Regions from separate parts of the Micromonospora sp. NPDC000442 genome, predicted to be linked through region 1. Evidence: riboswitches for the same ligand, from Rfam matches in the RefSeq annotation. Region 1 holds a riboswitch; each other region holds the start of a gene.
What was found. Region 1 has a riboswitch for cyclic di-AMP ahead of ACFY2A_RS02045 (NlpC/P60 family protein). Riboswitches for the same ligand answer to the same signal wherever they lie in the genome.
Positions count from the first base shown of each region.

Region 2: linked by a shared signal. The riboswitch ahead of ACFY2A_RS00170 (hypothetical protein) and the one ahead of ACFY2A_RS02045 (NlpC/P60 family protein) in region 1 are both predicted to bind cyclic di-AMP.
Region 3: linked by a shared signal. The riboswitch ahead of ACFY2A_RS20195 (coiled-coil domain-containing protein) and the one ahead of ACFY2A_RS02045 (NlpC/P60 family protein) in region 1 are both predicted to bind cyclic di-AMP.

Region 1 is NZ_JBIAYZ010000001.1:419,081-428,992, reverse strand. Features, by position in the region: gene ACFY2A_RS02080 (hypothetical protein) at 1-34, opposite strand, end outside; gene ACFY2A_RS02075 (class E sortase) at 37-885, opposite strand; gene ACFY2A_RS02070 (hypothetical protein) at 944-1,300, shown strand; gene ACFY2A_RS02065 (DUF881 domain-containing protein) at 2,636-3,445, opposite strand; gene ACFY2A_RS02060 (cell division protein CrgA) at 3,670-3,936, shown strand; gene ACFY2A_RS02055 ((Fe-S)-binding protein) at 4,212-6,407, shown strand; gene ACFY2A_RS02050 (NlpC/P60 family protein) at 6,660-7,670, shown strand; cyclic di-AMP (ydaO/yuaA leader) riboswitch at 7,863-7,997, shown strand; gene ACFY2A_RS02045 (NlpC/P60 family protein) at 8,052-9,044, shown strand; gene dcd (dCTP deaminase) at 9,101-9,679, opposite strand; gene ACFY2A_RS02035 (pyridoxamine 5'-phosphate oxidase family protein) at 9,757-9,912, shown strand, end outside.
Region 2 is NZ_JBIAYZ010000001.1:28,378-38,289, forward strand. Features, by position in the region: gene ACFY2A_RS00130 (MEDS domain-containing protein) at 64-891, shown strand; gene ACFY2A_RS00135 (anti-sigma factor RsbA family regulatory protein) at 888-1,847, shown strand; gene ACFY2A_RS00140 (CsbD family protein) at 1,976-2,149, opposite strand; gene ACFY2A_RS00145 (heavy metal translocating P-type ATPase) at 2,222-4,471, opposite strand; gene ACFY2A_RS00150 (hypothetical protein) at 4,483-5,475, opposite strand; gene ACFY2A_RS00155 (heavy-metal-associated domain-containing protein) at 5,510-5,719, opposite strand; gene ACFY2A_RS00160 (metal-sensitive transcriptional regulator) at 5,834-6,130, shown strand; gene ACFY2A_RS00165 (YibE/F family protein) at 6,406-7,752, shown strand; cyclic di-AMP (ydaO/yuaA leader) riboswitch at 7,919-8,050, shown strand; gene ACFY2A_RS00170 (hypothetical protein) at 8,054-9,070, shown strand; gene ACFY2A_RS00175 (carbonic anhydrase) at 9,156-9,854, opposite strand.
Region 3 is NZ_JBIAYZ010000012.1:97,462-107,373, reverse strand. Features, by position in the region: gene ACFY2A_RS20220 (hypothetical protein) at 1-254, opposite strand, end outside; gene ACFY2A_RS20215 (hypothetical protein) at 461-610, opposite strand; gene ACFY2A_RS20210 (STAS domain-containing protein) at 948-1,313, shown strand; gene surE (5'/3'-nucleotidase SurE) at 1,340-2,164, opposite strand; gene ACFY2A_RS20200 (1-phosphofructokinase family hexose kinase) at 2,161-3,141, opposite strand; gene ACFY2A_RS20195 (coiled-coil domain-containing protein) at 3,360-4,463, opposite strand; cyclic di-AMP (ydaO/yuaA leader) riboswitch at 4,468-4,599, opposite strand; gene ACFY2A_RS20190 (cation diffusion facilitator family transporter) at 4,753-5,670, opposite strand; gene ACFY2A_RS20185 (HelD family protein) at 5,762-7,876, opposite strand; gene ACFY2A_RS20180 (alpha/beta hydrolase) at 8,010-8,933, opposite strand; gene ACFY2A_RS20175 (carbonic anhydrase) at 9,082-9,738, shown strand; gene ACFY2A_RS20170 (hypothetical protein) at 9,863-9,912, opposite strand, start outside.

The DNA.
Region 1 (9,912 bases):
CGAAGGGCAGCTTGCGCCAGATCCAGGCGTACATCGTCAGGTCCCCAGCTCCGCCGGGCGTCCCTCGGCCTTGGGCTGGGTACGCGTCAACTCGGCGTGAATGATCAACCGCTCGTAGTTGTCGAACTTCGGGTTGCAGGTGGTCAGGGTCAGCATCCGCTTGGTCGGCTTCTCGCCCGGTCGACCCGGCACCGGAGCCACCACCTCGACCTGCGTCGGTTTGACGACCACGCTCTCGGTCACCTGGTAGACGTACCACTCGTCGCGGCCCTCGACCAGGATCGGGTCGCCCTCGCGCAGCTCGTCCAGCCGCCAGAAGGTGGCCCGGTTCCGGTGCCCGGCCACGGAGAAGTTGCCCACCTGGCCGGGCATGGCGCTGTCCGGGTAGTGGCCCGGCGCGTACCGGATGTCCTGCTGGCCGACACCCTCGACCACGACCCATTCCTTGTCGAACTTCGGAATGTAGAGCCCGGCGATCGGCGTGCCCTGCACCGCCGGCTTCGGCTTGGCGGACGGGCTGGCTGACGCCGTGACCGTCGGGTCGGTAGCCGGTTCGGGTGCCCACGCCTGGGCCAGTTGCTCGCTCAACTCGCCCTGGTGGGCGTCGACGATCGCCGACTTGCCCCAGATCTCGTAGCCGGCGAAGAGCAGCACCACCAGGCCAAAGGTGATCAGCAGCTCGCCACTGAACCGCAGGCCGGTACGCACCCGGGACCACAGCGACGGACGGGTCAGCTCCGAGTAGACGCTCTTGTAGCCCTCGCCCGTCTGGTGGGGGCGTAGTTGCACCACCCGGTCACCGCGCCGCGGCTTCGGTGCCTCGCCGGGCTGGTCGGCGCCGTCGGACGGTTCCTCGCCCTTGGGTGGCCGGGGTACGGCACCCATCAGGGCGGTCGAGTCCAGTGCGGGCGCAGCACTCGGCCTCGCCCCGGTGACAGCCGGGATGAGGGCGGTCGCCCCCGGGTCGACCGGTCGGCTCGGCGCGGACGGCTGGCCCGGTGCTGCCGGGCGGGTTGGCTGGCCCGAGGTGGAGTTGGTCGGGGTAGTCGGACGGTCCGTGGCCGCCGGGCTGGGGGCGGTACCGGGCTGCCCGGTCGTCGCCCGGTTCGCCCTGGTCGGTTCCGTTCCCCTGCCGGCAGGTGCCGCGCCGGTGAGGTCGCCGATCTTCGGCATCAACGCGGTCGGGCCCTCACCGGACCAGTCACCCTGGCCGGGTGCCGGGTATGCCGCACCACTTGCGGCGGGCCGCTCCTGGCCAGCCTGCCCGGGGCGGGGCGGATGCGGTGTCGACCTCTCCTGACCCGCCTGCGCAGGGCGCGACGGCTGCGTTGCCGGACCGGTCGGGCCCGGCTGTCCGGGATACGGCGGTTGCGCCGACCCACCGTTGCTCGCCGGTCCGACGTACGACGCGTGCGGTGCCGGAGCTGGGTTGGCGGGCTGCCCGGACCCGGGACCCGACGCGTGCGGTGCCGGAGCTGCGGTGCCGGCTTGGCTGGCGCCGGGACGCGGCGTGTGATCGCCGTAGGGTGCCCTGAACTGCGGGGTCGGCGCCGGCTGCGAAGGCTGGGATGACTGACCGGGCGGTGGCGTGGCCGGTCGCACAGCGGCAGGTTGTGTGAGCCCGGCGGGCTGTCTCGGCTGCTCGCCGTTTTGCCAGGTCGTACTGCCGTTGGGGGGCACCGCTCCGGTCCCGGCCAGGGTCGAGCCTGGTGGTCGGGCACCGGGCCAGGGCGGTGGGGTGCCGGTTGCCTTGCCGTTGCCCGGCCGGGCCGTGGTGTCGTCCGGGACCGTCCGGCCCGGCTGACCGGTGACGCCCAGGGGACCGGATCCGGCGTGACCGGCGTCCGCGCCGGACGGCCGGGCGCTGCTCGGCTGCTGCGGGTCGCCCGCGCCCCGGGTCGGCTGGAAGGCCCCGCGCCACGGCGTGGGCCCCACCGGGATGTCCGGCTGACCCGACGGCAGGGGTACGCCATGCCACTGGTCGTTGTTTGCGGCGTCCTGTTGCCGGCCGGCGGCGTCACGAGCCGGGCCGGGCGTCGAGTCCCACAGGTTAGCCGTACGGTCGGGATCCACCGGACGTTGCCCGCTCGGTGCCGGGTCCCACTGGTTGACGCTGCGCCCGGTGGTCGCCGCAGCGTCCCACTGGTTCGCCCGGTGGTCCGTGGCCGGGGCGGTGTCCCGACGTCCGGGTGCGGTCGACTGCTCCTGGCCCGGGCCGGCACCCCGACGGTCGGCCGTCGGCGCGTTGGCCCGCTCCGACCCAGCAGGTGCGCTCCAGCCGGTAGGTGCGGTCGTGCTCCGGGCAGGCGGGTCCGTCGGCGCTGGGGCGTCCCAACGGCCGCCGACGGGCGGGGTGGCCTCGGCGGCACCGTCGAAGCGGCCGGAGTTGGTCGGCCGCTGGCCTTCCGGCGGCCGACCCCCGGCGGAAGCCTGATCGTTCGGACGCGGAGCAGCTGTCGGCGGCGGAACATGCGGTGCCTGGGACGGCCCGGACCGGGTCGGCAGCACCGGGTCGGGCCAGGCGCCCGTCGCACGGGCGTCGGCGGACTCGGACCGTTCGACCTTGGGCAGGAAGGCGGTCGGCTCGTCGGTCTGGTCGCGGTGCCGACCGTCGGACTGCGGGCTCACCGCGGGCTCACTGCGGCACCGCCGGCACCGTCGCCGAACGCAGGGTGGTGGAGTCCTCGAAGGCGGGCACCGTGACGGTGCCAGGGGTCTCTGAGTAGCCGAGTTGGTAGTTGTCGACCGCGTCCCTGAACCACCGGACTCCCTCGGAAGCGGCGAGGGCCTGCCGGAGTGCGGCGGGATCGCCAATTGCTACGATCTTGAAAGGTGGGGAGTACACCCGGCCGTGCAACAGCAGGGTGTTACCCACGCAGCGTACCGCGCTGGTTGCCAGCACGCGCACGTTCATGATTGACATCGCCTCGGCGCCGCCGGCCCAGAGCGCGTTGACCACCGCCTGCACGTCGCCCTGATGGACGACCAGGTCGTCGTTGGAGGCCCCTTCGGGCAGATTGCTGAGCTGCGGTGCGTCGTTGAGCTCGACGGTCAGACCGGAACCGGTGAGGGCGGTGAAGCCGGCAGCGGCCCGACTGGCGTCGGCCCGCTGCTGCTGTTCCCTGATCGGACCGTCGGAGTTCGCGAGGACGGCCGTCCGGCTCTCCAACTCCCCGCGCAGCGTGGCGGCCCGCTCCTCGTTCGCCGCCACCTGCGCGCGGCGGTCCTCGATCAGCTCGGTCAGTTGGGGTCGGCGGTCCTCGCGCAGGGCGGTGCCGCCCGCCGTCGTGGCCGTCGTGGTGAAGAGCAGACCGGCCGCCAGGGCGATCAGCGGTACACCTACCGACCAGAACGGCCGGCGTTGACGTGGTCGCCGAGGCAGCAACCCGGCGACGAGTCGTCGCAGCGCCTTCTGCCACGACGCTGCGCCGGATGTGTACTCCACGGTCCAGTCCCCCTCGTCATCGCGCTCCGACGCCACCCGGTGCGGGCCGGGGCGCCAGCCGTGTTGTCCTGTTTTCCGGTGCTGCCCGGTACCGGTCTCACCTCATTCGTGGATCGGACGGGTCTTCCGGACTACGCTAGCTGTCGAACATTATTGGCCATGGACCGTCGCCCTCGCGCCCGGTTGTCAGGCCGGACGAGGTCGTAACCCCTCTGGAGAGCGCCGTGCCCAAGTCTCAGGTCCGCAAGAAGAAGGTGTACACCCCGCCTACGGACGTCCGCCCGACGGCGACGACCGCGGCCACCAACAAGCCCAGCCCGATGTGGCTGCCGGTTCTGGCGGTGTCGCTGATCGTCTTCGGCATCGGCTGGCTGGTGGTCTACTACCTTTCCGAGCAGGAGTACCCGGTCATGGAGCTGGGGTACTGGAACCTGGCGGTCGGGTTCGGCGCGATGGTCGCCTCCCTGATCGTGCTCTCCCGCTGGCGCTGACCCGCAGCTCAAGGCCATGACTGTCCGGCACCACCGGCGGCCCGCCCGAGCGGTGGCGTCGCCGGCCTCCTAAGGTGTGCGCAGGGCAGCGTGGCCCCTGGTGCGAGATGACTCACGTTACTGCTGGGTAACCTTGCGCGTAGGCTGCACTGCATGACCGAGCGGAGCGAGGTCATCGACCGATCAGGTTGAGGTGCGGCGGCGTTGGTCGACGATCGCACCGACGCCCCGGTCGCCGAGCCGCTCGACAGGCAGCAGACCGGGAGGCCAACTCGATGGGCAGCGTCCAGATCGTCACCACGATCCTCGCGGCCGCCATCACCGCCGTTGCGGTGTGGCTTGCGGTACGCGCGGTCTCGAAGATGGTGGCCGTCATCCGGCTGGGTCAGCCCGATCCGACCCGTTCCGGCGACAAGGTCAGCCGCACCAGGACCATGCTGGCCGAGACCGCCGGGCACACCCGAATGCTCCGCTGGAGCGTGGTGGGTGCGGCGCACTGGTTCGTGATGGTCGGCTTCATCGTGCTGTCGCTGCTGGTCCTCGAGGCGTACTTCGAGGTGGTGTCGCCGACCGGCGGGCTGCCGCTTATCGGGTCGTGGACGCTCTACGGGCTGGTCACCGAGTGGATCGGCATTCTGGGCGTCATCGGCATCGGCGTCCTGATCGCGATCCGGGTGGCTAACCGGCCGAACCGGGCGGGACGCCGGTCGCGGTTCACCGGCTCCACCATGTGGCAGGGCTACTTCGTCGAGGCGGTCGTCCTCGCCGTGCTGGTCATGGGCTTCGTGATCCGCGGCTTCAAGGTGGCCACCGACCACTTCGAGTACCCCACCTGGGCCACCCCGCTCAGCCACGCGGTCGGTGCCCTGCTGCCGGGCTGGGAGTCCGGCGTCAGTGTCGCCGCGCTGATCAAGATCTCGATCTCGATGGCCTGGGTCATCGTGATCTCGTTGAACGTGACGATGGGTGTCGCCTGGCACCGCTTCCTCGCCTTCCCCAACATCTTCTTCAAGCGCAAGCCGGGTGCGGCCGGCTCCGGCCTCGGCGCGCTGCGCCCGATGATGAGCGACGGCAAGCCGCTCGACTTCGAGGAGGCCGACCCGGAGAAGGACCAGTTCGGCGTCGCCCAGGTCGAGCAGTTCACCTGGAAGGGTCTGCTGGACTTCAGCACCTGCACCGAGTGTGGCCGCTGCCAGTCGCAGTGCCCGGCCTGGAACACCGGAAAGCCGCTGTCGCCGAAACTGCTGGTGCTCAGCCTGCGGGACCACGCGTACGCCAAGGCGCCCTACCTGCTGGCCGGCGGCGGCAAGGACCTCACCGGTGAAGAGAAGGCCACCGCCGCGCAGCTCGCCCACCTCGACGTGCTGGCCCTCGCCGAGGCGGAGAAGCCGCTGATCGGCGACGCCGAGTCCGGCGGCGTCATCGACCCCGACGTGCTCTGGTCCTGCACCACCTGCGGTGCCTGCGTGGAGCAGTGCCCGGTGGACATCGAGCACGTCGACCACATCGTCGACATGCGTCGCTACCAGGTGCTCATCGAGTCCAGCTTCCCCTCCGAGGCCGGCGTGATGCTGCGCAACCTGGAGAACAAGGGCAACCCGTGGGGTGCGCCGCAGAACACCCGTGAGGACTGGACCAAGGGGCTCGACTTCGAGGTGCCCCGGGTCGGCGAGGTCGAGGACTTCGAGTACCTCTTCTGGGTGGGTTGCGCAGGTGCGTTCGAGGACCGGGCGAAGAAGACCACCCGGGCCGTCGCGACCCTGCTCAACGAGGCGGGGGTCTCCTTCGCCATCCTCGGCGAGGGGGAGACCTGCTCCGGCGACCCGGCCCGGCGGATCGGCAACGAGTTCGTCTTCCAGATGCTCGCGCAGCAGAACGTCGAGACCCTCAACGAGGCGTTCGAGGGCCGGGAGAAGGCCAAGCGCAAGATCGTCGCAACCTGCCCGCACTGTTTCAACACGTTGGGCAATGAGTACGGCCAACTGGGCGGCGAGTTCGAGGTGGTGCACCACACCCAGTTGCTGGCCCACCTGGTCGCCACCGGCAAGCTCACCCCGGTGCAGCCGGTCGACGGCGGCGTCACCTACCACGACCCGTGTTACCTGGGGCGGCACAACCGGGTCTTCACCCCGCCACGCGAGGTGCTCGGCAGCGCGATCGAGGGTGAGCTGACCGAGATGCCGCGTAACAGCGAGCGCTCCTTCTGTTGCGGTGCCGGTGGTGCCCGCATGTGGATGGAGGAGCGCATCGGCAAGCGGATCAACGTGGACCGGGTCGAGGAGGCCATGTCCACCGGAGCGAGGACGGTCGCCGTCGGCTGCCCGTTCTGTTCGACCATGCTCACCGACGGGGTGAACGGCAAGGGTGCCGGAGAGCAGGTCGAGGTGATCGACGTGGCCAGCGTGCTGCTCCGGTCGGTAAAGCCCGAGCGGGTGGGTGGCACCGGGGAGAGCACGCCGGTGGCCGGCTGACCGGCGCGTACGCATCGGGCGGGACGGCACCTCAACCGGTGCTGTCCCGCCCGGTTTTGTATTGGCGCACGTAACTGTAACGAATCGGTCGACACCCTTTGTGTGCGTACCGTCGCGCAAAGGTGAATGAGCCGTTGGTCGCCTTGATTCCCCACCTGCTGTTCCCTAATGTGGGGCACCGACCGCCATGGGTCCTCTGTCCCCGCCCCTTACCGCTCGCGGGACGCCCGGCGGTCGGTTGCAAAGGAGACGCTGCCGGTGGCAACCATGCCCCTTCATCGTCGTGCGCCAGGACTATCCCGTCCGGGTGGCCTGCGTAGGGCCGCCCGTGCGCTGGTTGTCCTCGTCGCCGCCGCCGCGGTCGGTGGCGGCCTGCTCGCCGCCCCCGCGTACGCCGAACCCTCGGTCGACGAGATCGAGGCCCAGATCGACAAGCAGTGGCGGAAGCTGGAACCCACCATCGAGCAGTACAACAAGGTGCGCTCCGAGCTGCGGGTCAACCGGCAGAAGTCGAAGAGCCTGGGGAAGAAGATCGAGCCGCTGGCCCTGGAGACCGAGCTGGCGATGAACCGGGTGGCCGACCTCGCCTCCCGCTACTACATCAGCGGCCCGTCCGCGGAACTCGGTGCGGTACTGCTCAACGCGAAGCCCGACGATCTCGGTGAGCAGATGGCCCTCCTCGACCGGCTCGCGTCGCAGGAGCGCCGCGAGCTCGAGGGCGTCATGAAGATCCGCAAGAAGTACGACGACCAGAAGGCCAAGCTCGACGCCCTGATCGCTTCCCAGGAGAAGCAGGAGAAGGATCTGGCGGCGAAGAAGAAGAAGATCGACGCCGAGATCAAGCGGCTCGAACGGTCGCTGCCGGTGACCACGGTGAAGACCACCAACTGCCCGACCATCAACGGTGTGGTCAGCGACGCCGCCCGCACCGCCATCAGGACGGCCTGCGCCCAGGTCGGCAAGCCGTACGTGTGGGGTGCCACCGGGCCGAACTCGTTCGACTGCTCCGGTCTGACCCAGTACGCGTACCGGGCCGCCGGCATCTCGCTGACCCACTTCACCGGTGCCCAGTGGAACGAGGGCAAGGCCATCTCCCGCTCCGACGCCCGCCCCGGCGATCTGGTGTTCTTCTTCAGCGACCTGCACCACGTCGGGCTCTACCTGGGCAACAACCAGATGGTGCATGCGGCTCGAGCCGGTAAACCGGTGAACGTATCGCCCATCACGACCATGCCGATCGCCGGCTTCCGCCGACCCGGCTGAGTCACCACCCGCGCCCGCTGAGCGGTCGCGCAGGAACGCCCAAGGGCCCCCGGTCAAGTCGACGGGGGCCCTCGCCATTGTCAGATGTCAGCACCCACGGTGACGGTGCGGTTGTGTTGCGTATTGACTCCGATCGTCCCTACGCTGGGCAATCGTCGGCCGCTGGCAGTTCCGCCCACCCAGGGCGGTAACGGTCCGACACCGCCGAATCGCTCCTCAGCGAGCCGGGGAACCAGGTACCCGGGGTGAATCCGTGCGAGTCACGGTAGGGCGCCCCTTCCCGCCCGAACCCGTCAGCTAACCCGGTAGGCGGTATGGGAAGAAGGAGTGCTGAGCCCGGTGGCACACCATGCCCCGCGGCCACCGTCACCGCGGCCGGGGATGCCCGGCCGACCGACGGCTGCGCCGCGTTTCCGCTGGTACCGCTGCATCCTTGCCGCACTGGCCGCGACCGCCGTGATGCTGACCGGCGGCGCGGCGGCGGCCGGGGCCGACCCCACGGTCGCCGACATCGAGCGCCAGATCGACGAGGACTGGAACCGGCTCGAACCCGTCATCGAACAGCACAACGCCACCCGGCAGGACCTGGCCGGCAAGCGGCGGGAGGCGGACGCGCTGGCCGCCCGGATCGCGCCGCTGCAACGGCAGGTGGACGAGGCCATGGACCGGGTCGGCAAGCTCGCTGCCCGCGCGTACAAGGGTGAGCAGGTACGGGCCGTCAACACGCTGCTCGGCAGCCGGTCGCTGGGCGAGGTCGTCGAGCAGCTCGGCCTGCTCGACCGGTACGCCCGCTTCCAGCAGCAGGACGTCCGGCACGCGAGTGAACTGCGCGACGAACTCGCCGCCGCCAAGGCCGGGCTCGACCGCACCATCGATCAGCTCACCGGTACCGAGGCCGATCTCGCGGCGAAGCGGCGACAGATCGACGCCGAGATCGACCGGCTGCAGCGGCTCCGGCTGCGGGCGTACGGAAAGGGAGGTGGTGGGCCGCTGCGGCCGGCCCCCTGTCCGGCCAGCTACCCCGGCGGACCGGCCGGCGAGGCGGTCACCTTCGCCTGTTCCCAGATCGGCAAGCCGTACTCCTGGGGCGCCGAGGGGCCGAACGCGTACGACTGTTCCGGGCTGACGCTGGCCGCATGGTCGCGGGCCGGTGTCGCACTGCCGCACAACGCGGCACGGCAGCGTCGGGTCACCGCGTCGGTCAGTCGCGGCGCACTGCGCCCCGGCGACCTCGTCTTCTACTACCGGGACCTGCACCACGTCGGCATGTACGTCGGTGGTGGCTGGGTGGTGCACGCCTCCCGGGCGGGTCAGCCGGTCAAGATGAAGCGGCTGGACAGCAGCCCGGTGCACAGTTTCGGCCGGCCCGGCTGAGGCGGGCGGACGTAGGCGCGGGACGGTGGATCAACGGCTGCGGCGTGGCTGTGGTGTCACCGGGTGGGCCAGGTGCGCCAGCTCTGCCAGGCACGACTCGGCGTCGGGCCGCGCTGACCCTGGTAGCGGGAGCCGTAGACGGCCGATCCGTAGGGGTGCTCGGCGGGCGAGGAGAGCCGGAAGATGCAGAGCTGCCCGATCTTCATGCCCGGCCAGAGGGTGATCGGCAGGTTGGCCACGTTGGACAGCTCCAGGGTGACGTGACCGGAGAAGCCGGGGTCGATGAAGCCGGCGGTGGAGTGCGTGAGCAGGCCGAGTCGTCCCAGGCTGGACTTGCCTTCGAGGCGGCCGGCGAGCTGGTCGCCCAGCGAGATGACCTCAAGCGTCGAGGCGAGCACGAATTCGCCCGGGTGCAGCACGAACGCCTGGCCGTCGGGCACCTCGACGGGGGAGGTGAGGTCGTCCTGCCGGGTGGCCGGGTCGATGTGGGTGTAGAGGTGGTTGTTGAAGACCCGGAACAGTTTGTCCAGACGTACGTCGATGCTGGAGGGCTGCACCAGGGTGGGCTCGAATGGTTCGAGCGCCAGGGTGCCCGCCTTGATCTCGGAGACCAGGTCGCGGTCGGAGAGCAGCATCGCCACACCATAGCTGCCGGTATGCGACACGCGTGTCGGACTACCCGCTTCGAACGTGTGTTCGATAGGATGTCGGCATGGCTTCCTGGTCCGAATTCGCCGCTGACGAGCCTCGACTCGCCGACGGGATCCGCCTTCTCATGCAGCAGTACGGCCCGGGCTTCGGCTACCTGGCCACGGTCCGCTCCGACGGCGGGCCCCGGGTGCACCCGGTCTCCCCGGTGATCACCGAA
Region 2 (9,912 bases), 390 kb from region 1:
CCCGCCCCGGACGACGCCGTAGACTGCGCTGATGGGGCACCTCACGTGAGCCAGCGGAGTGCCGTGCTGACTGACAAGCCGCCGCCGTACTGGCACCTCTGCTGGGCGTACGACGACCCGGCCGGGTTCATGACCCACGCCGTGGAGTTCCTGCGCGGCGGCTTGGCGGCCGGCGAGCGGGTCTGGTTCGTCGTCTCCGGTCCCGCCGAGCCGATCCGGGACCAGTTGCTCGGTGTTCGGGATTTCGCCGACGCATTGCTGACGGGTGCCGCCCAGGTCCGCTCCCTCGACGGCGCGTACACCAGCATGGCGGTGATCGATCCGGCGAGTCAGGTGGCGGCCTACCGCCGGGCCGCCCGGGAGGCGGTCGCCGACGGATACACCGGCCTGCGGGTGGCTGCCGACGCCACCGAGCTGGTCCGTACCGCCGCTCAACGCGATGCGTTCGCCCGTTACGAGCAGCGCGTGAACGAGATGATGCGCACCGAGGCGTTCCGGGCCATGTGCGCGTACGACCGCTCACAGCTGGGCGAATCGGCGGTCGCCGAGCTGGCCTGCCTGCACCCGGAACACAACCTCGGCCAACTGCTGTTCCGGTTGTACGCCGTACCGCTGCGTCGAGGACAGGCCGCCCTCGCCGGCGAGTTGGACCCCTCCAACCATGATCTGTTCCGCACCGCGCTGGACCGCGCGGATCTGCAACCCGTCGACGACACACTGGTGCTGGACGCCGACGGACTCCGCTTCCTCGACCACCGGGCGCTCATCCACCTGAACGAGTACGCCCGAGACCGGCAGGTGACGATCGTGCTGCGGGCCGCCCGCTCCGGGGTGGCCCGGCTCGCCGCCCTGCTGGACCTGCCCGACCTGCGGGTGGAGGTGGCTCGGTGAGGACTGGTGCGGCCGCCGGACGCACCGGCTACCTCCACGAGGCTCTCTGTTACGGCTCCGACGAGGAACTGCTCGCCGTCGTGGTGCCGTTCCTGGTCGGTGGTGTGGAGGCGAACGAGCCCACCTTCGTCGCGCTCGGCGAGCGCACCAGCAATCTGGTCCGCGCCGCGTTGCCCGCCGACACGAAGGTCGAGTTCCTGTCGGGCGGTGACGTCTACGGCCGGCCCACCGCCGCCATCCGGATGTACCGCCAGCTCCTCGCCGATCTGGTCGCCGACGGTGCCACCCAGATCCGGATCATCGGCGAGGTGCCGCCGGCCGGTCTCGGTCCAACCTGGGACTGGTGGGCCCGGTACGAGTCGGCGATCAACCACGCGTACGACGACTGGCCGTTGTGGAGCATGTGCGCGTACGACACCCGGACCACCGCAGCCGGGGTGCTGGCGGACGTCGCCGCCACCCATCCGTGCTTCGCCACCGTCGACGGGCGGCATGTGCCGAGTGTCGACTACGTCGCGCCGGAGACCTTCCTGCGCCAGACGCGCCCGATGCCACCCGACCCGATGCAGACGGTCCCGCCCCTGGTGGACCTGCTCGGCCCGACGGCGGCGCAGGCCCGCGCCGCCGTGCACCAGGTCGGCCAGGGTGGGCTACGGGATGACGAGTTCGACGACTTCGTCGTCGCCGTCAGCGAGACCGTCACGAACGGGCTGCGGCACGGCCGTCCCCCGGTCCGGTTTCGGCTGTGGGCGGGCGCGGACCGCATCGTCGCCACCGTCAGTGACGCCGGCCCCGGTCCGCTGAATCCGTACGCCGGGCTGCTGCCGTCGGCCAACGGAGCGCCGGGCGGGCTGGGCCTGTGGATCACCCACCAGTCGTGCAACCACGTCACCTACCACCGCGACGACCAGGGGTTCACCCTGCGACTCACCGCCGGTCGACCGCCGGGCGTTTGAGCGACCGTCGGGAAACCCCCGGGCGACCGAGGCGGAGTCCAGGCGCCGCGAGGGTTCCCGACGGTCGCTGAGCACACCCGAACCGCCGGGCCGGCCTGCGCCGACCCGGCGGTTCGTCGCGTACGGGACTACTTGCGGAACGCGTCCTTGATCTTCTCGCCGGCCTGCTTGAGGTTGGCGCTCGACTGGTCGGCGCGGCCCTCGGCCTCCAGTCGCTCGTCGTCGGTGGCCCGACCCACGCCTTCCTTGACCTTGCCGCCGGTGTTCTCGGCAGTGTTGTTGAACTTGTCCTCGACGCCCATGTCAGCCTCCCGGGGGATCCTGTCGCTACATCCAGTCAGGTACCCAGCCCGGCGTCGGCCAACCGGAATTGTTCAAGAAACGGGGCGGAACCGGCGCAGCCGGAGGCTGTTGGCCACCACGAATACCGACGAGAACGCCATCGCCGCCCCTGCGATCATCGGGTTGAGCAGCCCGGCGGCTGCCAGCGGCAGGGCCGCCACGTTGTAGGCGAACGCCCAGAACAGGTTGCCCTTGATGGTGCCGAGGGTGGCGCGGGCCAGCCGGATGGCGTCCACCGCGGCCAGCAGGTCGTCCCGGACGAGAGTCAGGTCGGAGGCCTCGATCGCCACATCGGTGCCGGTGCCCATCGCCAGGCCGAGGTCAACCTGGGCCAGCGCGGCGGCGTCGTTGACTCCGTCGCCCACCATCGCCACCACCCGGCCCTCCCCCTGCAACCGGGCGACCACCTCGACCTTCTCCGTGGGCAGCACCTCCGCGATCACCTCGTCGACACCCACCTCGGCGGCCACCGCCCGGGCGACCGTGGCGTTGTCACCGGTGAGCAGCACCGGCTTCAGACCGAGCGCACGCAGCCGCCGGACCGCCTCCGGGCTGGTCGGCTTCACCTGGTCGGCCACGGCGAGCAGGCCACGGGCCTGGCCGTCCCAGCCGACCAGCACGGCCGTGCGCCCCGCCGCCTCCGCGTCGGTCGCCGCCCGGGCGAGATCATCCGGTACGACCAGACCCCGCTCGCCCAGCAGCCGGGCCCGGCCGAGCAGCACCCGGCGGCTGTCCACGGTGCCGGTGACGCCCAACCCGGCCACGTTGGCGAAGTCGGTGACCGGCGGCAGCGCGCCGACCTCGGCGGCACCGGCCACCACCGCCCGGGCGACCGGATGCTCCGAGCCGCTCTCCAGGGCGGCGGCCAGCCGCAACACCTCGTCGCGTCGCTCACCTTCGCCGGGGGTCACCGCGAGCAGGCTCATCCGGCCGGTGGTCACGGTGCCGGTCTTGTCGAGCACCACGGTGTCCACCCGCCGGGTGGACTCCAGTGCCTCCGGCCCCTTGATCAGGACGCCGAGCTGTGCGCCCCGACCGGTGCCGACCAGCAGCGCGGTCGGCGTGGCCAGGCCGAGGGCGCACGGGCAGGCGATGATCAGCACCGCCACGGCGGCGGTGAAGGCGGCGGCCGGTCCGGCGCCGTTACCCAGCCACCAGCCCAGCGTGCCGACGGCCAGGGCGATCACGATCGGCACGAACACCCCGGAGATGCGGTCGGCGAGCCGCTGGGCGGCGGCCTTGCCACTCTGCGCCTGCTCGACCAGCCGGGCCATCTGGGCGAGCTGGGTGTCGGCACCGACCCGGGTCGCGGTGACCACCAGTCGGCCGCCGGCGTTGACGCAGCCGCCGATCACGGTGTCACCCGTTCCCACCTCGACCGGTACCGACTCGCCGGTCACCAGGCTGGCGTCCACCGCCGAGGAACCCTCCTCCACCGTTCCGTCGGTGGCGATCTTCTCGCCGGGCCGCACCACGAAGCGGTCGCCCACCGCGAGTTGGTCAACCGGGATCCGGGTCTCCACCCCGTCGCGCAGCACGGACACGTCCCGGGCACCCAGTTCCAGCAGGGCCCGCAGGGCCGCCCCGGCGGTTCGCTTCGCCCGCGCCTCGAAGTAGCGACCGGCGAGGATGAAGGTGGTCACCCCGGCGGCCGCCTCCAGATAGATGTTGCCGGCGCCGTCGGTACGGCCGATGTCGAAGCTGAACGGGTGGGTCATCCCCGGGGTGCCGGCGGTGCCGAGGAACAACGCCCACACCGACCAGCCGAGAGCGGCCAGCGTGCCCAGCGACACCAGGGTGTCCATGGTCGCAGCGCCGTGACGCAGGTTGACCAGCGCGGCCCGGTGGAAGGGCAGCCCACCGTAGACCACCACCGGGGCGGCCAGGGTCAGCGACAGCCACTGCCAGTAGGTGAACTGCCAGGCCGGCACCATCGCCAGCGCGATCACCGGCACGCTCAGCGCCACCGACACCCACAACCGGGTACGCAGGGCGGAAAGCGGGTCCGCCGGTTCGGCGGCGGCCGGTGCGGCCGAGGTGGGCGGTGGCGGCAGGGTGGCCCGGTAACCGGTCTTCTCGACGGTGACGACGAGGTCGTCCGGGGTGACCGGGTCGGCGTAGGAGACGGTCGCCTTCTCGGTGGCGTAGTTGACGGTGGCCTGCACGCCGTCCATCCGGTTGAGCTTCTTCTCGATCCGGGCGGCGCAGGAAGCGCAGGTCATCCCGCCAATGGCCAACTCGATCAGGTGCGGTGCGGCGGTCAGGGGTCGGCTCGTACTCATGGTTGATCCCGTCAGTCGTGCCCGTGCCCGGGGGTTCCGTGCCCGTCCTCGGGCCCGGGGGTGGCGTGCTCGTCGGCCGGTGCGTTGGTGCCGCCCGGGTCACCGACCTGCACGGTGAACTCGGCGGTACGCACCACACCCCGGTGGCGGAAGTCGAGGTAGAGCCGGTACGCGCCGGCCGAGGGGAACTCGGTGGCGAAGCTCACCTGCGGGCCCGGGGCGGTCCGCCCGTCTCCCGGATTGCCCTCGGGGTGTACGTGCAGGTAGGCCAGGTCACCGCGGCGCAGCGCCACCAGGTGACCGTACGCGCCGAGGTACGGCTCCAGATCGGTGACCGGTGCGCCGTCGCGGCTGACGGTCAGCGTCAGTGTCGTGGTGCGCCCCGGCTGTGGGGCTCCGGAGAGGGCGACGGTGTAGCCGTCGACCGTGGCGCTGCTCGCCGGGGCGGGCAGCGGTCGCTCGGTCAGCGCGCCGGGGACGGTCACGTCGACGCCGAGCGTCAGAGGGTCGCCGCCGGTCGGGGTGAAGTCGGCGAAGGCCCGCCACACCCCCGGAGAGTCCAGCGGCGAGGCGACCCGCCAGGTGCCGTCCCCGGCCAGTTCCGGATGTACGTGCCGGAAGCCGGACAGGTCGCGGCGGGCCACGATGAGGTGCATCCGTTCGTCGTGGGTGATGTCGTACCCGGTCGCGGGACGGCCATCGGGACCGGTGATCCGGAACGCGAACTCACCCGGCGGCGCGTCGACCGGCACCAGGGTGTAGCCACGGTCGGAGACGAGCAGGCCGCCGGGCAGGTGCCCGGCCGCCCCTTCGTCGCGCCCGACCGTCCCCTCGTGGCCGGCGTCACCCTCGTCGCGGGCGTCGCCGCCGTGGCCGGTGCTCTCGCTGTCGTGGTCGGTGGCGACCGCGTTCACCGGGCCGGTCAGCTCTCCCACCCCGTACGCCGCGCCGAACACCGCCGCCAGGCCGAGCACGAAGCCGCTCAGCTTCGTCGCCGTGTTCATGGTTTGACCCCTCGGTCTCTGCCCGCCGGCCGGCTCAGGCGCCGGCCAACTCGTATCCGGCCTCGTCCACGGCGGCACGCACCGCGTCGTCGGACAGCGGCTGGTCGCTGGTGACGGTGACCCGACCGGCGGCCAGGTCCACCTGGACGTCCTTGACGCCCTCAATCGCGCCGATCTCGGTGCTGACCGCGTTGACGCAGTGCCCGCAGGTCATGCCCTGCACCTGGTACGTCGTGCTGACCATGGAACTCTCCTCACCAGTTCGGAAGGGCGGGCCAAGCACCCACCCCATACCCATAGGGGGTATCCGTCGCATCGACCGTACCATACCCCCCCGGGGTAGGTTATCCTTGCCGGCATGAGCACACCCGCGCCGATCCGTGGCTACACCGCCAGCAAGGACCAACTCCTCGCCCGGCTGCGCCGGGTGGAGGGCCAGGTACGCGGCATCGAGAAGATGGTCGACGACGACCGCTACTGCATCGACGTGCTCACCCAGATCTCCGCCATCCAGGCCGCCCTGGACAAGGTCGCTCTCGGCCTGCTCGACGGGCACGCCCGGCACTGCATGCACGAAGGTGCCGCCGAGGGGCGTGCCGACGAAATGGCGACCGAGATGATGGCCGCCGTGGGCCGGCTCATGAAGCGCGGCTGACCCGACCCGCCGACGCACCAGCACGACAGGCGTCGGCAGGTCCGGCTGGTTACCATTCGCACACGATGGCCAGCCGAAATCCGTGCCTCGCGGCCCGAGGTCGCTGTCAGGCGCACGTCCGCACGCCCGTCGCGAGTAGGTCCACAGCTCACGGTACGCAGCCACCCCGCCACGTTCAGGCCATTCAGGCTGCCCTTCGACACGGTCGTCCGGCGGCACTGAACCGTCTCGCCCATCGACACGTACTCAGCCCTGAAATCGTTGGGAGACACTGAATGGGCGCCGACCACACCCGTTCCGCTCCGCCCACCCCACCGGGGGTGCGGCGGATCCTTGTCGTGACGGTGGTCCCCCTCTTCCTCGCCACCCTGGTCGCCGCCATCGTGCTCTGGCCCCGGGACGCCCCGAGGCCCGAGGCCGCCGACGACACTCCCCGCTACCACGGCACGGTCACCCGGGTGGTCAGCGAGCCCTGCCCGCCCAACCCGGCGGTGCCCGAGGGCACCCCGACGGCCGCGGACGGCCCCTGCGGCACCGTCACCGTCCGGGTGCAGACCGGACCGGACGCCGGGCAGGAGGTGCAGACGCCCATCCCGACCGGGCCCGGGGCACCCCGGGTCGACGTCGACGACGACATCATCCTGGTCTCGTTGACCGATCCGGAGGACCCCTCGGTCAGCACCTACAACATCGCCGAGCACCAACGCGGCAAGCCGCTGGTGTGGCTGGCCGTACTCTTCGCCGCCGCCATCGTCGCCTTCGGGCGACTGCGGGGCCTGGCCGCTCTGGGCGGCCTGGCCGCCAGCTTCGCCATCCTGCTGACCTTCGTGCTGCCCGGCATCAGCGCGGGCCAGCCGCCGCTCGCGGTCGCCATCGTCGGCGCTTCGTTGATCATGTTCGTGGTGCTGTACCTGACCCACGGCGTATCCGCCCAGACCTCGGTGGCCGTGCTCGGCACGCTCGCCAGCCTGGTACTGACCGGGCTGCTCGGGCTGGCCGCGACCGGGGCCACCCACCTGACCGGATTCGGCAGCGAGGACGCCACCACCCTGTCCATGTTCCGCGGCGACGTCGACCTGCACGGCCTGCTGCTCGCCGGCATCATCATCGGCTCGCTGGGCGTACTGGACGACGTCACGGTCACCCAGGCCGCCGCGGTCAACGAGCTGCGCCACGCCAACCCGAACCTCTCCCGCCGGGAGCTGTACCGCTCGGCCACCCGGGTCGGGCGGGCACACATCGCCTCGGTGGTCAACACCATCGTGCTGGCGTACGCCGGCGCCTCGCTGCCACTACTGCTCCTGCTGACCGCGGACTCCCGTGCGCTGGGGCAGATCCTGACCAGCGAGTTCCTCACCACGGAGATCGTTCGAAGCGTGGTCGCCACGCTCGGGCTGATCGCCGCGGTACCGCTGACCACCGCGCTGGCCGCGGTGGTCACCACCGCCGGGCGCGGCGACACCGGCGTCCGCAGTGGTGGATCCACCCCCGTGGTTCCCCGGCCGGCGACGGACCGGGCCGAGGCGCTCCGCGCCCTCAGCACCCCACCCACCCGAAACACATCCCCCGCCACCCCCTCGGGGTGGCCCGACCCGGACAGGAGCACGGACACCACATGGTGACACTCCTCAACGTGACCGCCCCTGCCGATGCGGCTCGTAACCGTGTCGCTGGTCACTCAAAGCGATTACGAAATGACGCATCTCGTCGGGTTCGGGGCGTAGAGGCACAGATGGACTGTCGGGTAACCTCACTGCCGGTCACCGCCGAAGGCGCGCAGCGGCGCCTGCGGTGCCACCGCCCAATCGCCGTCAGGCGAGCCGGGAACCCAGGTACGTGGGGTGAATCCGCGAAAGCGGTAGGGGCCACTTCCGTCCCGAACCCGTCAGCTAACCCGGTCGGCGGTCGATGGAAGGGAAAACAGTGACGGCACCCCTACGCCGCTGGTTGACACCCGTGGTGGCCGTGTTCGCCGCGTTCGCCGTATTCGCCGGTCCGATGCCGGCGACGGCCGCACCGAACGACCCGAAACCAGCGGAGCACGACGACGACCCGCCGATGCTCAACGACTTGATCGAGGCGACCACCCGGGACTACTCCAAGGCCAAGGCCAAGCTGGAGAAGTCCAAGAAGCGCCAGCTCCGACTGGCGGTCGAGGTCCGCTCCGCTCAGGCCGACCTGGACGCGCTCTCCCCACAGGTCGCCCAGATCGCCACCCAGTCGTACCGGACGGGCCGGGTCGGCGCGATCGCCATGCTGTTGCAGAGCAGCGCACCGGACTCGTTCATCGACCGGGCTTCGGCACTGGACGAGCTGAACCTGGTCAACGACAAGAAGCTGGGCGAGGTCAACGCGATCAAGCTCCGCGCAGAGCAGGCCAAGCTCGCGCTCGACGCCGAGGTGCGCGAGCAGAAGAAGCTGACCAACGACATGGCGCGCAAGAAGAGCGAGGCGGAGAAGTCCCTCCGGCTGGTCGGCGGTGTCGGCCTGACCGGCGGGCTGGTGGACGCCACCTCGCCGGTGGCCCGGATCGCGCCGAACCGGGCCTCGGACGGCGGCTGGAAGCCCGAGTCGTGCAGCCAGAACGACCCCACCACGTCGGGCTGCATCACGCCCCGGACGCTGCACATGTACAAGGAGGTCAAGCGGGCCGGATTCAACCGGTTCGTCGGCTGCTTCCGCCCGGGTGACAAGTTCGAGCACCCCAAGGGCCGGGCCTGCGACTGGTCGTTGCAGAACAGCGGCTTCAGGCCGTGGCACAACAACGACACCCGGATCTACGGCAACAATCTGGCCGCCTTTCTGGTCCGCAACGCCGACCGGCTGGGCGTCTACTACGTGATCTGGAACCGGCAGATCTGGTTCGCGGCGACCGAGCGCTGGAGCTCCTACAGCGGCCCGTCCAACCACACGGACCACGTTCACGTGTCACTCCTCTGATCGCCCGACGCGACGCACCGAGGGCCGTCCCGCCAACCGTGGCGGGACGGCCCTCGTCGTTCAGGACGTCGTCGTCGGTCGCGGATCAGGGCGCGGTCGCCATCGCACCGCCGAGTTCGGCGGGTTCCGCGGCCACCGCCCGCACCTCACCGGCGGCGAGGCGGTACGACATGCCGACCACCGCGCACCGCCCGGCAGCCACCTCCGCCGCGAGGGTCGTGGAGGAGGCCAGCATCGTCTCGACGGTCCGCGCGATGTGGATGTCCACGATCCCGTCCAGTTCGTGCACTCCGGCGTCCTGTGCCCGGTGCAGGCTCGGCACCACGGCGTCGACCACCGCACCCAGATGCCCGGGAGGCATGGTGGCGGTGGCCAGTGCCTCGCGGGCCGCCTGGACGGCGCCGCACGAGTCGTGGCCGAGCACCACCACGAGCGGCGTACGCAGCACGGCCACCGCGTACTCCACGCTGCCCAGTACCTCCGACCCGACGGTGTGCCCGGCGGTACGGACCACGAAGAGGTCGCCCAACCCGCGATCGAAGATGATCTCGGCAGCGAGCCGGGAGTCGGAGCAGCCGACGATCACCGCGAAGGGATGCTGTTCGGCCGCGACGGCGGCCCGCCGCCCGGCGTTCTGGTTGGGATGCCGCAGCGTGTCGGTGACGAACCGCCGGTTGCCGGCGAGCAGCTCGGCCAGGGCCCGCTGCGGGGCACCCGGAAGATCCGCAGTGAGCAGCTCGCGTTCCGGTCCGGGCTGCGGGCCGGGCGTTCCGGGTCGACTCATCCGGCTGCACCTCATCTCTGGGAGGAATGCCTGGTCATCCCGGGCCGGCGCTGGTCAC
Region 3 (9,912 bases), on a different contig from region 1:
GTCCACGGCAGCGCCGGGCGGCGTCCGGCGAGCGCGTCGAAGGCGCGGCTGGCGCGGTGGCGGGCCTCCTCGGCGGCCGACTCGACCAGGTCACCGGCGTCGCCGGCGAAACCGGCGGAGCTGTGTCGGGCGGTGCGGGCAGTGTCTCGGATGCTGTCGCCGGCGTTGTTCACCGCCGAGACGAGGTGTTGCCACGCCTGGTCCGCGATCCGCTCCGGCTTGCTGCGGCGCTCCAGCAGATGTGTTCCGAACATTGTGGTTCCCTCCTCGACAGTGCCGGAGCCGGTGCACGCATCAGCTGTCGGCGGCGTTGTCCGGCCGGTGGCGGTTCGCATCGAGGCTGTGCCCGAACCGGCCCGGCCGCAAACCAGCGAAACTCTCGCCCCGGCCCGAAACGCCGGTGCGTTCCCCGGTGCGTTGCGGTCCGGACCGCACCGGGGCGACGCCGTGGGGGGCAGGGTCAGCGGACGACGACCGCCACCACCGCGGCGCGGGCGAAGTCGTCGTCATCGTCATCGTCGTCGTCACCGTCACCGCCGCCGAACCCGCAGGCAAGTACGAGGGCGAGTAGTGCACTGACACCGGCGAGCGCGGCGAGTCTGCGGAGCATGATGTCGTCCTCCCGTCATAGGGGTCACCCGTGATGCTAGGCACACCACGCCAGTGTCGCGCACCGAGCGCAGGTCAGGCCGGTTGTCGTGGGGCACGCCGGTAGTGCCGGGAAACGACGGGGATGGCGTCGGCCCGCTACCCTGGTTCGGCGGCGTCGGCAGAGGCCGACGCCGAGTGATAAGGCCAATAAAGTTCGGATATGGGTGATTTGCTGTGCCCGCATCCGTGAATTGCTCATCCCGAGGGGTGGCGACCGAGGCGGTTGAAGGAATACTGTCGGTCGCGGCCCGCGTACTGATGAGGCGCCCGTCGTACGGGCGAGTGGAGGTGCTCGCGTGAGCCTGTCGATCCTGCAGACGGTTCGGCCCGGTGGTGTCATCGAGATCGCCCCTCGGGGCGAGATCGACGTCGACACCGCGTACGAGGTGAAAGAGGCCATCGCCGAGGTGCTGGCCAAGGGGCGTCCGGCCCGGATCGAGCTCAACATGCGGCTGGTCACCTTCATCGACTCGGTGGGCATCAGCGCGATGGTCGCCGGCTTCCAGACCGCCGAGGTCAGCGGGGTGAAGCTGATCGTCACCGAGCCGAGCCGGTTCGTGCACCGGCAGCTCTGGGTGACCGGCCTGCTCGGTCTCTTCGGCGCACCCGAGCCCTACTACGCCGGGGCTGCCACGGCTCCCGAGGTGCTTCCCGGGGCCTGACCGCCTCGACTACCGCGCGGCCCTGATCACTCCCCGTCGAGGCCGGACAGGTCCACGTCGGCCACCTCGGTGACCGCCCGGACCGCGGTCACCGAGGCATAGCCGTCGGCGAGCAGAGCGAGGTCCGTGCCGGGCTGTACCGCCTGTCCCGGCTCCTCCAACGAGGTACGCACGAAGCCGTGCCCGGATTCGGCGACGGTCATCTGCACCTGGCCGAAGGTCGCCAGGGTGGCCTGGCGTACCCCACGCAGTCGACCCAGCGGTAGATCCGGCGCGTTGACGTTGAGCACGCTCTCCGTCGGCGCGGCGGTCAGTCGGGGCAGCAGATCCAGGGCGACGCGGGCGGCGGTGGCCCAGTTCCGTTCGGCGTCGCGTACCTGGGCGGCAGCCGCCACCGCGGCACCGCCGCTGGCCGCGGTGGCCTCGCCGGCCGAGAGCACGTCCAGCGACACCGCCATCGCCCGACAGCCGTTCGCCGCGGCGGTGAAGGCGGCACCCACGGTGCCGGAGTGCAGCACCGCGCGCCCCGCGTTGGCGCCCCGGTTGATGCCGGACAGCAGCACCGACGGTGGTGGTCCGAAGGCACCGTGCACGGCGATGAGGGCGATGAACCCGGGCGAGCCGCCGACGCCGAACGCCGGCACCCCGTCGAGTTCCGGCAGCGGATGTTCGCGGACCACCACCTGCCCGTCCTGCTCCATGGCGCTCATCGCGGCGCTGGTGCCGCTCGCCTCCTCCAGCGGGGCGGCCACCACCACGTCCAGGCCTCGGTCGACGGCTGCCCGGGCCAGCGCCTGGATTCCCGGCGCGGCGATCCCGTCGTCGTTGGTGATCAGCACCCGCAGCGTCATCGGCCACCCGCCCGTTGTGCCAGTTCGTCGGGGGTGGTCCGCTCCTGTGGACGGCTGCCCGCCGGTTCCAACCGGACCCGGTCGACGAGGCCGTTGATCGAGTCGAGGCGGCCGGTGCCGAGGCCGTGTCGGGTGACGTTGAGCGCGCCGGCTGCCGCGCCGGTACGGATCGCCGTGCGGACATCGCCACCCCGGGCCACCACGGCGGCCACCCCGGCGGTCATCGAGTCGCCCGCCCCGCGCGGGTCGGCCGCCTCCAGTCGCGGCATCTGCACCTCGAACACCTCGCCGTCGACAAGCGCCAACGCGGGCTTGTCGGCCCGGCTGACCACCACGTTCTCGGCACCGGAGGCGTGCAGGTCGTACATCGCGCGGGTGAGCTGTTCCTCGTCGTCACCGTCAGCCCGCCCGTCGGTGATCAGTTCCTCGTGACTGACCTTGAGGAAGAAGACGCCGCTCTCCAGAACTGCGGCGAGATGCTCGCCGCAGAGGTCCACCACCACTCGGCCACCGTTGGCGCCGAGATCGGCGGCGAAGCGCCGGTAGAGGTCGGCCGGGACCAGTGACGGATGGTTCGGCCCGCTCAATACGCTGACCGGCGCGCGCAAGCCCTCGCCGAGTGCGAGGTTGTACAGCTCGTCCAGCTCGTGCCGGCTCAACGGCTGGCCGACCACGTCGACGATCTCCCGACGGGTTCCCTCGCGGCGGTCGTGCACGTACCCGCCGGTGCCGCCGGAGTCGCGGGCCACCACCTTGAGGTCGACTCCCTCGCTGACCAGCAACGGCTCCAGTACCTGCCCGACCTCGCCGCCGAGCGCCGCGCAGAGCACCACGTCGACGCCGAGGGACAGCACCATCCTGGCCTGCCACACCCCCTGCCCGCCCGGGTGCAGGTGCAGCTCCGGCGCGTCGCTCGGCTGGTCGATGGTCACGGTCAGCAGCGGGGTCGGGGCGAAGATCATGACGCGGTCGCTCATGACCGCTCCCCGTTGTCCGTACCGCCGTCGCGCCTGGCGATTCGCTCGTTCATGGGGCGTCCCTCCCGTTAGCGGACAAATACCGCTTCCTGGTACGACGGTAACCAAGGAGACGCGTCAACGCGCGCCGAAGGGACGGTGCCCCGCCGCCCAGCGGTGGAAACGCAGCGCCGGGTGAACCGCTCGTGAAGAGCGGCTCACCCGGCGCGACGATGGACTCAGTACACCGACAGGTGGACGTGGTTGGTGTGGTCGCTGGACGGGTCACCCCGGGCGCCGCTGTACGACTTCCAGCCGCTGCTGGGCAGCCAGATCTGCCTGTACCAGATCACGTAGAGCACCGCGAGCCGGTCGGCGTTGTTGACGAAGTACGCCGCCAGGTTGTTGCCGTAGGACCGGTCGCCACCGGTCGCGTCCCCACCGAAGCCGTTCTTCTGGGCCGCGAAGTCGCAGGCCCGGCCCTTCGGGTGCTCGCCCGAGCCGCCGGAGCGGTAGCAGGAGACGTACCGGGTGAAGCCGGCCGACTTGGCCTGCTTCAGCGCGTGCAGGGTGCGTGGGGTGATGCAGCCGTTGGCCGGGGTCGGGTCGTTGACGCTGCACGACTCCGACGGCCATGACCCGTCCGAGTTACGGGGAGCGGGCTTGGCGGTGGGGCTCGACCCGCTGCTGCGCGACGGTGACCGGGCGGCCCGTTCGGCGGCCCTGGCCCGCTCGGCCGCCTCGTCCCGCTCGATGGACACGGTCAACGCCCGCTCGGCCTGGTCCTTGCGCTTGGCCATCACGGCCACCTGCTTGCGCTGTTCCTGGATCTCCGCGTCCAGCGCCTGCTTGGTGGCGCCGACCTCGTCTCTGGCGGTCTGGAGCTCGCGCAGTGCGCGATCCTCGTTGGCGGCCACCACGTCCAGCGCCGCCGCCCGGTCCATGAAACCGGCCGGTGAACCGCTGTTGAGCAGCGCCGACGCGGCACCCAGTCGCCCGGTGCGGTACGCCTGCGCGGCGATCTCGGCGACCTTGGTGCCGCGCTCGGCGACCTGGCTCTCGGTCGTCTTGAGCTGCTCGGCAAGCTGCTTCTGACGCTTCACCGAGCGGTTGAGCGCGGTCTTGGCGTCGAGGTAGCCCTTGCTGGCGGCCTCCAGTTGAGCCCGGAGTGCCGGGGTGCCACCCTCGTCGTCCACATCGCCCGGAGCTGCCGCCCGCAATTGCTGCGGTGCCGCGACGGCTTGGGTGAAGGGGGCCAGCGCGACGCCGAGGGTGAGGGCGAGCGCGGCGGCGATCAGGGCCGCCGTACGGGCGGCCGGTCTTACCGTTGCCACTGCTGGCATGCACATTTCCTTCCGTCAGCCGCCGACCGGGTTAGCTGACGGGTTCGGGACGGAAGATCCCTACCGCTGACGCGGATACACCCCAGGAACATGGTTCCCCGGTTCGCCCTGGCGGGCGATTAGGCGGCGGCCGCCGCCGGCACCGGTGGGCGCCGCCTGGCGGAGGCCGGGTCCGAGCCTACCGGTGCCCATGTGACCGGTGCAGCTGCTGTTACCGCTGGTGTTCAGTTGTTGACTAGTAGACCAGAACAAAAGCGGACGATAACCCCTTTCCGGTCGATTGCTCCGGTCACCACCGCGCCGCCCCGCAGTCCCCCGGATCCGATCGCGGCTCGACCTGCAGTGTCGCGTGCTCGATCTGGAAGTCCTCGTGCAGCGCCGAGCGGGCCGCTGCCAGCACGGCGCCGACGTCGGCGCCCGGGCTGACGGTCAGGTGCGCCGAGGCGACCTCCATGCCGGAGGTCAACGTCCAGACGTGCAGGTCGTGGACGCCGGCCACGCCCGGCACCGCGGCCAGCCGGTCGTACACCGCGGTGACCTGAAGGTGTTCCGGCGCGGCCTGGACAAGGATGCGTACCGCCGCCCGGCCCAGGCGCCACGTCCGGGGCAGAATGAACGTGGCGATCGCCACCGCGACCAGCGGGTCGGCCCACCACCAGTCGGTCACGGCGATCAGCAGGGCGGCCGCGATCACGCCCAGCGAGCCGAGTAGGTCCGCCAGCACCTCCAGGTAGGCACCGCGCAGGTTGATGCTCTCCCGCGCCCCCGGGCGCAGGAGAGCGAACGCGGCGATGTTGGCGAGCAGGCCGAGGGCCGCCACCACCAGTACCGGGCCGGCGAGCACCTCGGGTGGATCGCCGAACCGGCGTACCGCCTCGACCAGCACGTACACCGCGACGCCGGAGAGCAGTACCGCATTGGCCAGGGCCGCGAGCACCTCCAGCCGGTAGAGCCCGAAGGTGCGTTGCGGGTCGGTGTCGGCCCGTCGGGTGGCGGCCACGGCCGCGAGAGCCATCCCGATGCCCAGCACGTCGGTGAACATGTGCCCGGCGTCGGAGAGCAGGGCCAGCGAACCGGTCCGTAGAGCGGTGGCTGCCTCGACCAGCGTCAGCGCGCTGAGCAGGGCGAATGCTGCCCACAGCCGGCCGGAGTGGCGGTGCGCGGCGTTCGACACCGCAGCATGGTGGTGGTCATGGCCGGCACCCACCCAGACACCTTGCGTCGTCCGCCGGGCCGGGGACGGAGCTATGCCAACATCGCTATGTGTGCAATCGTCGGGTGGCTCGCGGTGCTCGGGCTCAACCGGTCGGGTCGACGGTGGTCAACCGCTGAGTGGCCCGGGACAGCGCGACGTAGAGGGTACGGACACCGGAGCCGGGCTCCGCCCGGATCTCGGCCGGGGCGACCAGCACCACACCGTCGTACTCCATGCCCTTGGCCTCCAGGCTCGTCACCACCTGCAACCGCTCCCCGCCCAGCGCCCCCAGCCAGACCGCGACCTGGTCCCGGCGGGGCACCGGCGTGATCACGCCGACGGTGCCCTCGACCTCGCCGAGCAGGGCGCTGACGGCCGTCACGACGGTGGTCTCCAACTCGGGCGCCCGCACCTGGAGCTGGACCGGATCGATCCCGGTGGAACGGACTGCGGTGGGCAACGCGAGATCCGGGTACGCCCGCCGGATCTCGGCCGCCGCCACCGCGAAGATCTCCGCCGAGTTGCGGTAGTTCGTGGTGAGGGTGAACCGGTGCCGCCGACGGCGACCCAGCGCCTGGTCGCGGGCCCGGGCCAACTCCTGTGGATCCCCCGTCCAGGCGGTCTGTGCCGGGTCACCCACCACCGTCCAGGACGCCAGCCGCCCGCGTCGGCCGACCATCCGCCACTGCATCGGTGAGACGTCCTGGGACTCGTCGACCACCAGGTGGGCGTAGTCGCGATAGTCCTCGGGCCGTTCCCGGGCGGCCTGCCGGGCGGCCCGTTGCCGGTCGGCGAAGGTGCTCAGCTCGCGCACCCCGCCGGCCAGCTGGAACGGGTCCCGCTTCCGTTTGGCGGGGCGCATCGGCTTGCCGAGCAGCGCGTCCAACTCGTCCAGCAGCGCGACGTCGGCGACGGACGGGCCGTCTTGGGCCAGCCCCCGGTACGCCGCACCGAGCAGCCGGATCTCGGCGCCGGAGAGCAGGCCGCCGGCGTACCGGCGCAGCCGCTGCGGATCGGCCAACCAGGCGAGCACGTGCCGCGGATGCAGCCGTGGCCACCACGCCTTCAGGAAGTCACGGAAGTCCGTCCGGTCGATCAGCTCGTCCTCGAAGGCGCGCTGCTCGGGCAGCCCGGCGATGCCCAGCCGGCGGGCCTGCGCCCAGAGCCCGGCGAGCACGCCGTCGAAGCCGGCCCGACGCACCTCGTTGCGGCGGGCACCGCGGGGCAGCGCGCGCTCCCGGATGGCGTCCAGTTCGGCCCGCTCCAGTCGCAGCAGCGTGCCCCGGTACAGCAGGCGCAACTCGGTCGGGGAGTCGGGCACCGCGTCCCGGGCCGCCCGTTCCAACACCCGGCGCATCCGCAGCGACCCCTTGACCGCCGCCACCTCGGGTGGGTCGGTGCGGGTGGCCATCACCCCGGGGAAGAGGCTGCCCAGCGAGTGCAGGGTGGCGGTGTCCTCGCCCAGCGACGGCAGCACCGAGGCGATGTACTCGACGAAAACCGAGGAGGGGCCGATCACCAGGATGCCGCCGCCGGCATACCGGCTGCGGTCGGCGTAGAGCAGGTACGCCGCGCGATGCAGCGCCACCGCCGTCTTGCCGGTGCCCGGGCCTCCGGAGACGAGGGTGACCCCCGAGCCGGGGGAGCGGATCGCCTCGTCCTGCTCGCGCTGGATGGTGGCCACGATGTCCCGCATGCCCCGACCGGTGGTTCGGGACAGGGTGGCCAGCAGCGCACCGTCCCCGACCACCGGCATGTCCGGTGGGGCGGCGTCCGGGTCCAGCAGGTCGTCCTCGATCCGGGTGACCCGCTCACCGCTGGACTGGATCGTCCGGCGCCGGACGACGCCGAGCGGCTCGGCCGGGGTCGCCTGGTAGAAGGCGGCGGCGGCCGGGGCCCGCCAGTCCACCACCAGGGTGGTGGCGTCCTCGTCGCGGATACCGAGTCGCCCGACATAGAGGGTCTGCCCGTCACGCAGGTCGAGCCGGCCGAAGACCAGCCCCTCGTACTCGGCGTCGAGCAGGTGGCGTCGCTGCGCGGCGTGGAAGACCATGGCGTCGCGCTCGACCAGCGCACCGAAGTTGCCGACCCGGGCGAGCCGGTAGCCCTCCCGTTCCGCACGAACCGCGGATCGGCGCAGCTCGGCCAGTCGCGCGTACACCCGGTCGAGATGCCGTTGCTCGGCGGCGATCTCCTGATCCAGGGTGCTCTGGTCCACCGCTCGCTCTCCTCGTGACGCCGCCCGGCCAACCGCACGAGATTACGCCCCGCGTCCCAGGGCGCTTCCCCCGGATCTTCGCCGACCTGCGACGGACCCGGCGGCAGGGCACCGTGGCCGCAGCGGGTGGCGGTCAGCCGAGGACGCGCTGCCCGGCCGGGAGGTCATCGAGGACCCGGCGCAACACGCCGGCCAGGGCGGCGTTGACCTCCTCCGGCCGCTCCATCATCAGCATGTGCCCGGCACCGGAACAGACGGTCAGCTCGGTGGCGGGTAGCGCGGCGGCGATCGACTCCGCGCACGGCGGCGGGGTGAGCCGGTCCCGGTCGCCGACCAGCGCCGCCGCCGGCAGGTGAGCCAGCGCGGTGAGCGTCGCCAGCCGGTGCTGGGTGCCGATGGAGGCCCGGAACCCGCCGATCGACCGGAGCGAGGCGCGGGCCACCGCCGAGGTGACCAGTCGGATGTCCGTGGGGTCGCAACGGTCGCCGAAGAGCATCCACCGGATGCTCGGGCGTAGCGCGCGCAGCAGGGCCCGAGGCGGTCGCCAGGCGCCGCAGCGGGCGAGGACCCCGGCTCCGGTGGTTTCGGCCAGCCGGATGATCCGGGCGATCCGGGGAGAAAGGCCGTAGACGGTGTGGGTGTGCCCCTCGGCGGTGGTGGAGACGAAGACCAGACCGGCGGTGCGTCGGGAGAAGTGGCCCGGGTGGCGGTGCGCGTACTCCATGATTGTCATGCCGCCCATCGAGTGACCGACAAGCACCACCGGGCCGGTGGGCGCCACCGTGTCCAGCACCGCGGCCAGGTCGTCACCGAGTTGGGCCAGGGTGGCCGTGGGCAGCGCCATACAGCTGGACCGGCCATGACCACGCGCGTCGTAGGTGACCACCCGGACCGAGCCGAACGTCTCGCGGAGGGCGGCGAGTTGCCGGTGCCAACTGCGTCCGTCCAGGGTCCAGCCGTGCAGCAGCACGGCGGTCACCTCGGCGTCGGTCGGGCCGGTGGTCTCCACGTGCAGGCGTACGTCGTCGCCCAGCCGTACCTCGGTCGGCTCCGGCATCGCCACCTCCCCACGGCGCACGGATGCGTAACACCGGGGATACCCGGTGGTAACACCGGCTACCCGCCATGACAACACGCCAACCCGGGTGTTGAGAAGATCTCGTCGATCGGCTCCGTCCGGGCGACGGCCCGGCCAGGCTTAGGAGATGGCATCCACGGGGGGAGTACCCGCCGGCTCCGCGCTCGCCGGCCAGGCCCGCGGCGGCACCCCGCGCGCGGCCCTGGCCGAACTGCTCGCCGGTAACCGGCGCTTCGTCAGCGGGCAGCCGGTGCACGGCCACGACGTGACCGCAGCGGCCGCCACCGCCTCCGGCGACCAGCAGCCGTACGCCGTGGTGCTGGGCTGCATCGACTCGCGGGTGCCGTTGGAGGCGATTTTCGACCAGACGTTCGGCTCGATCTGTGTCATCCGCACCGGGGCGCACGTGCTGGACCGGGCGGTGCTGGGTTCGATCGAGTACGTGGTGGAGGTGTTGGGCGTACCGCTGGTGATGGTGCTGGGCCACGAGCGGTGCGGCGCGGTGCAGGCGACCGTCGATTCGCTGCGTACCGGCCGGCGTCCGGCCGGTGCGCTGGCCCATCTGGTCGACCGGATCGCGCCGGCGGTCACCGAGGTGGGGATGGACGAACCGAACCTGCTGCCCCTCGCGGTCCGCCGGCACGTGGTCCGCACCGTGGCCGCACTGCGCGCCGACCCGAGGCTGGCGCCGCCGGTCGCCGCCGGCCGGGTCGCCGTCGCCGGGGCCCTCTACGACCTCGCCACCGGCGAGGTCGCCCTGCTGGATCCGCCGGAACGGACCTGACAGACCGGGCCGGCCGCAGCGGCCGTGAGTTCTCCGGCCGTCGCTGCGAACGGTGAACGCCCGCCGGGCGCGACCCGACGGGCGTTCACAGGTGGTACGGAGAGGGCGCGCCGCCCTCGGCCGATCAGGACTCGAAGACGCCGGCCTCGACCAGGCGCTTCTCGGTGGCGTCCC